Linked DNA regions of Pseudosulfitobacter sp. DSM 107133. The main gene of each other region encodes a partner of the protein of the gene in region 2 in a complex. Links are inferred from orthologs where the notes say so. Each region holds a gene or a part of one and is shown on either strand. Other genes may lie near its edges. The genes, in order: DSM107133_RS01060 and xseA.

What was found.
Region 1: the proteins of xseA (region 2) and DSM107133_RS01060 are in contact, whole or in part, in a cryo-EM structure (PDB 8TXR), measured with the Escherichia coli proteins. The link is inferred for Pseudosulfitobacter sp. DSM 107133 from one-to-one orthologs.

The regions. Positions count from the first base shown.
Region 1 is NZ_CP085154.1:218,964-221,987, reverse strand. The notes cover bases 241-2,943. They hold DSM107133_RS01060 (exodeoxyribonuclease VII small subunit), read left to right. Parts: upstream 241-1,322; coding sequence 1,323-1,565; downstream 1,566-2,943. Other genes in these bases: dxs (1-deoxy-D-xylulose-5-phosphate synthase), read left to right, coding at 2,445-2,943; DSM107133_RS01055 (polyprenyl synthetase family protein), read left to right, coding at 1,570-2,430; DSM107133_RS01065 (response regulator), read left to right, coding at 536-1,237; DSM107133_RS01070 (MarR family transcriptional regulator), read left to right, coding at 241-539. In the rest of the region: more of DSM107133_RS01070, read left to right, coding at 27-240; more of dxs, read left to right, coding at 2,944-3,024. UniProt on the Escherichia coli protein: Bidirectionally degrades single-stranded DNA into large acid-insoluble oligonucleotides, which are then degraded further into small acid-soluble oligonucleotides.
Region 2 is NZ_CP085154.1:1,200,865-1,204,111, forward strand. What follows is about bases 173-3,098. They hold xseA (exodeoxyribonuclease VII large subunit), read left to right. Parts: upstream 173-823; coding sequence 824-2,374; downstream 2,375-3,098. Other genes in these bases: purD (phosphoribosylamine--glycine ligase), read right to left, coding at 173-745; DSM107133_RS06000 (cyclase family protein), read right to left, coding at 2,371-3,098. In the rest of the region: more of purD, read right to left, coding at 1-172; more of DSM107133_RS06000, read right to left, coding at 3,099-3,247. UniProt on the Escherichia coli protein: Bidirectionally degrades single-stranded DNA into large acid-insoluble oligonucleotides, which are then degraded further into small acid-soluble oligonucleotides.

The DNA.
Region 1 (3,024 bases), 980 kb from region 2 along the record:
ACACAAGACGAGCGAGGCCACGAGAAATGCGTGACACCGGCATGGGTTCGGGACTGGGCGGCGAAAGCCTGCTGTTTCTGACTGACGAACAACTGCGGCAGGGCATCGAGGCGATGTTCTTTGCCTATCGCGGGTTTACCGCCGATCCAGACCGTATTCTGGCGGATATGGCTTACGGGCGTGCGCACCATCGCGCGGTGCACTTTATCAACCGTGCTCCGGGCACGACGGTGAACAACCTGCTGAACATTCTGGGCGTGACCAAACAATCGCTGAACCGCGTGCTGCGCACCCTTATCGCTGACGGGCTGGTGGAAAGCCGAGTGGGCCAAACCGACAAACGCGAGCGTCACCTGCACCTGACCGATGCGGGCCGCGCGTTGGAACAGCAATTGTCCGATGCCCAACGCGCCCGTATGCGCGCCGCCTTTCGCGAGGCCGGGCCAGACGCCGTTGGCGGTTTCCGCCGCGTGCTCGAAGCGATGATGGACCCGGAAATGCGCCGCGCCTATGCGCGCCTGAAGGAAAACGGCGCATGAGCGATTTCGACGTCCACCTGCTGGTTGTTGACGACGACGAGCGTATTCGTACCCTGTTGCAGAAATTCCTGATACGGAACGGATTTCTGGTAACCGCTGCCCGCGACGCGCAGCACGCGCGGCGCATCCTGACGGGGCTGGATTTCGACATGATCATTCTGGACGTGATGATGCCCGGCGAAGACGGCCTCAGCCTGTGCCGGTCGTTGCGCGAAACCAAGACCACACCGATCCTGCTGCTGACCGCGCGCGGCGAAACCGATGCCCGCATCGAGGGTTTCGAGGCCGGGGCAGACGATTACCTGCCCAAACCCTTCGAGCCCAAGGAGCTGCTGCTGCGCATCAATGCCGTGCTGCGGCGTATGCCCGAAACCCCCGCAGAAGACAGCATGCCCAAGATCCTGCATCTTGGCGACATCCGCTATGACCTTGAACGCGGCGAGATGTGGCAAGGTCAGGACATCGTGCGCCTGACCGGCACCGAAATGTTGCTGATGAAGATTTTTTCCGCCCAACCGGGCAATCCGATCAGCCGCGCCAAGCTGGTCGAGGAACTGGGCCGTGACCGCGGACAGGCACAGGAACGCGCGGTTGACGTGCAGATCACCCGCCTGCGCCGCAAGATCGAAAGCGATCCGAAACAGCCGCGATATCTGCAAACCGTGCGCGGGGCGGGCTATATGCTGGCCCCCGACTAACTGCGCAAAAACTGCGGCTTGTGCGTCTGGCATCGGGATACGAAGACCGCTATGTTGACCCAGAAATAACAAGAGGCGCGGCGCGATGACCGATACACCCGTGAACGAGATGAGCTTTGAACAGGCGATGGCCGAGCTGGAGCAGGTTCTGGGCCAGCTTGAGCGCGGTGACGTGGCGCTGGATCAGTCGATCACGCTGTATGAACGCGGCGCGGCGCTGAAAGCCCGCTGCGAAGCCAAGCTGAAAGAGGCCGAGGAAAAGGTCGCCGCCATCACGCTGGACAGCGACGGCAATCCCACCGGCACCACGCCCGCCGACATTCAATAGGCTCATGTTTTCCGACCGGCTGGCACAGGCCACCACGCAGATCCAATCGCAATTCGACACCGTTCTGAACAGTCTGGACGATGTGCCCGTCACCCATGCGATGGCGCACGCCACCCAAGGCGGCAAACGGCTGCGCGGCTTTCTGGTGCTGGAATCGGCGCGGCTGCACGGGCTGGACCCGGCCACGGCGATATGGCCCGCGACGGGGATCGAGGCGATGCACGCCTATTCGCTGGTCCACGACGATCTGCCCTGCATGGACAACGACGACATGCGCCGGGGCCAGCCCACCGTTCACGTCAAATGGGACGAGGCGACGGCCATGCTGGCCGGTGACGCGCTGCATGCGCTCAGCTTCGAGCTGGTTACCCACGACTCAGTCGGCCCCGCCCGCGCCGATCTGGCGCACACGCTGGCGCTGGCCGCAGGGCAACGGGGCATGGTGCTGGGTCAGGCGCTGGACATCGCCGCCGAAACCGCCGACGTGCCGCTGACCCTTGCGCAAATCGAATATCTGCAACGCGGCAAGACCGGCGCGCTGATCGAATGGTCGGCCTGTGCCGGTGCACGCATGGCCGGTGCAGACACCACCCCGCTGCGGACCTATGCACAGGCGATGGGGCTGGCGTTCCAGATTGCCGACGATGTGCTGGACATAACCGGCGATGCCAGCACCGTCGGCAAGGCCACCGGCAAGGATGCCGAGGCAGGCAAGGCCACCTTTGTTTCGCTGCTGGGTCTGGACGGGGCGAAACGCCGCGCATCCGAACTGGTGCAATCTGCCTGCGACGCCCTAGATACTTATGGACCAGATGCCGACGTGCTGCGCGAAACCGCCGCATTTGTCATCCGCCGCGAGAAATGACAGAAGGCCGCCCTATGACGGACCGCCCAAACACCCCCCTGCTGGATACAATCCAGCGCCCCGCTGACATGAAACACCTCAGCGACGCCCAGTTGCATCAACTGGCCGACGAGGTGCGCCGTGAAACCGTGTCAGCCGTATCGGTCACCGGCGGGCATCTGGGTGCAGGTCTGGGCGTGGTCGAGCTGACCGTGGCCCTGCACGCCGTGTTCGACACCCCCCGCGACAAGATCGTCTGGGATGTGGGCCACCAATGCTATCCACACAAGATCCTGACCGAACGCCGTGACCGCATCCGCACCCTGCGCCAAAAAGACGGGCTTTCGGGTTTCACCAAGCGCAGCGAATCCCCTTATGACCCCTTTGGCGCGGCCCATTCCAGCACCTCGATCAGTGCGGCCCTCGGCTTTGCCGTTGCGCGCGATCTGGGCGGTGTCACGCCCGAGGGGTTGGGCGACGCGATTGCCGTGATCGGTGACGGCAGCATGAGCGCGGGCATGGCCTATGAGGCGATGAACAACGCGGGCGATCTGGGCGAACGTCTGATCGTCATTCTGAACGACAACGAAATGTCCATCGCCCCGCCCGTTGGCG
Region 2 (3,247 bases):
TGATCTGATCGAGCGCCACCTGCGCGATTTCGTCCGTCAGGACCGGCGCGGGGGAATAGGCCCCCATGCCGCCGGTGTTGGGGCCGGTGTCGCCGTCGCCCACGCGCTTGTGGTCCTGTGCGGTGCCCATCGGTAGCACGTCGGTCCCGTCGCACAGCACGAAGAACGAGGCTTCCTCGCCCTCCATGAATTCCTCGATCACCACCTCGGCGCCCGCCCCGCCAAAGGCCCCGCCGAACATGTCGTCAATGGCAGCCTCTGCCTCGGCCACGGTTTCGGCGATGATCACGCCCTTGCCAGCGGCCAGACCGTCAGCCTTGACCACAATCGGCGCGCCTTGCTGTTGCACATAGGCGCGCGCGGCGGCGGCATCGGTGAAATGCCCATAGGCGGCGGTGTTGGCGCCGCAAGCTTCGCAGATTTCCTTGGTAAAGGCTTTGGACGCTTCCAGCTGCGCCGCCGCCGCGCTGGGTCCGAACACCAGAACACCGGCATCGCGCAAACGGTCGGCAACGCCGGCGGCCAGCGGGGCCTCGGGGCCGACGATGACGAAATCAATCGATTCCGCCTCGACCAGCGCAATCACCGCGCCGCCGTCCTCGATGTCCAGTGTGGCGCATTCTGCCATGGTGGCGATGCCCGCATTGCCGGGGGCGACAATCAACCTGTCACATTTGGGGTTTTGCACCACCGCCCATGCCAACGCATGTTCGCGGCCGCCACCGCCGAGGATCAGAATATTCATGCCGCACACTCCTTGGCCTTTGTTGCCCCGCGTTCTAGTCTGCGCACACCCGCCACACAAGCACACAAGGCACGGCTTATGGACCTGATCGACGACCCTTCCGAGGCTGGCAACTCACCCGAGTTCAGCGTCACCGAGCTTTCGGGTGCGATCAAGCGGGTGATCGAGGGCGAGTTCGGCCATGTGCGCATTCGCGGCGAGGTGGGTCGCGTGTCGCGTCCGCGTTCGGGACATGTCTATCTGGACCTCAAGGACGACCGCAGTGTGATCTCCGGGGTGATGTGGAAAGGCACGGCCAGCCGTCTGCAAACCCAGCCCGAGGAAGGCATGGAAGTGATCGCCACGGGGCGCATCACCACCTTTGGCGGTCAATCGAAATACCAGATTGTCATCGAGGACATCAAACCCGCAGGCATGGGCGCGCTGATGGCGCTCTTGGAAAAGCGCAAGGGCATGTTGCAGGCCGAAGGGCTGTTCGACGAGGCGCGCAAGCGTCCCTTGCCCTATCTGCCCGACATTATCGGCGTGGTCACCTCGCCCTCGGGTGCCGTGATCCGTGACATCCTGCACCGGCTGCGCGACCGGTTTCCGCGCAAGGTGCTGATCTGGCCCGTGGCCGTGCAGGGCGAACGCTGTGCGGCGGACGTGGCCCGCGCCATTGCCGGTTTCAACGCGATGACACCGGGCGGTGCGCTGCCACGTCCCGACCTGCTGATCGTTGCGCGTGGGGGTGGCAGCGTCGAAGACCTGTGGGGCTTCAACGAAGAGATCGTCGCCCGCGCGGCGGCGGCCTCCGAGATCCCGCTGATCTCTGCCGTGGGGCATGAGACGGATACAACGCTGATCGACTATGTCTCGGACCGCCGTGCGCCGACGCCCACTGCTGCCGCCGAACTGGCGGTGCCTGTGCGCCACGAATTGCTGGCATGGCTGGGCGGGCAGGGCGCGCGGATGTCACAGGCGCTGTCGACCACGCTGGTGCGCCGCCGTCAGCGGTTGAGCGATCTGGGACGCGCCTTGCCGCGCCCCGAAGTGCTGGTCGAAGGGCCGCGCCAGCGGCTTGATGTGCTGGGCGACCGTCTGGGGCCTGCGCTGATTGCCGGTGTGCAGCGGCGCAAGGTGAAACTGTCCGAGGCCTCGGGCAGCCTGCGCCCCGCAACGCTGCGCCGGACGGTACAGACCGCACGCCGTGATCTGGACCGTCTCAGCGCACGTCTGGCACCTGCGCTCGCCCGTGCCGTGGCCGCGAAATCCGAGCGTTTTGCCAGCCGTACCGCCCGTTTCGACCCCGCTGCCCTGACGGCCCAGACCGCCACGGCGCGGCGTGATCTGGACCGGCTGGTCGCGGGCATCACCCGTGCGGGACAGGGCCAGACGCAAACCCTGCGCCGCAAGATCGACGCGATGGACCGTCTGCGCGAAACACTTAGCTACAAGGCGACGCTGGCGCGTGGCTATGCGGTGGTCCGCGGCGACGGTGATGTGGTCACGACCAAGGCAGGGGCGAAAAAGGCCGCCACACTTGAGATCGAATTTGCCGATGGCAAGCTGCTGGTCGGCGGCAAGGCAAGCGGGGCGGCGCCGAAGAAAACCGCCCCCAAAGCCCCCGACCAGGGATCGCTGTTCTAGACCGTCGCCACAGGCGTCACCGGAGAGCCCACAGCCGAAGGCAGGCGCAGCGGCGGCGCGGTGATCAGGAACCGCGACCGCCCGTTCGCCCGCAGCCAGTCCGCCAGCGGTGTCAGGTGCCACAACTCGCCCAGCATGATCCCGTTCTTGAACAGGCAATGTTCGTGCAGCGGCAGGGTGGAACAGCACCCTTCGCCGGGGGTGGCGGGATGCGCCTCGACCGCGTAGTTGTCGGCGGCAATCGCGGCGATCCCGCTGTCGGTGATCCATTGCAACAGCCGCGCATCGCGCCCGTCCAGCACCGCGCAGGCGTTGTGCAGGCGGTCCTCGTCCGGGGTTTTGTGCATGTCCAGGATCACTTGTGCAAAGCCTGTGTGCAGCACCAGCATGTCACCCTGTTCAATCTGCACGCCGTCGGCCTCCATGACCTGCATCAGCATGTCGTAGTCAACCAGCGTGCGGTCGTCGCCGAAATGCGCCCGCAGATCGACCATCACACCGCGCCCTTGAATGCCATGGGCGGCGGCGTTCTCGATCCCCAGCGCGGTCGCCCGTGACGTGCTGTGCGGTTTCATGTCCGATCCCACGCCCGCGTCCGACATCTCGTCGGGGGCGATGATGTGTTCGCCCGCGCGGTAGCCGTTGTAGAAGACCTTGTCCGCTGTGCCGCTGCCCGTGGTGTCGAATTGCCCGCCCACATGGCACAATGCGTCCCATTGGGTCGAATATTGCAGGTGTATGATCGCCAGATCGTCACACAGAACATCCGAGGCACCGGGCAATGTCGCGTTAAAGTTCACGGCCCCCTCGCGCAGGGTTGGGCGCACCACGGGCGGCTTGCGGCGCGGGTTCAGCCCGCTGCCACCGGGATAG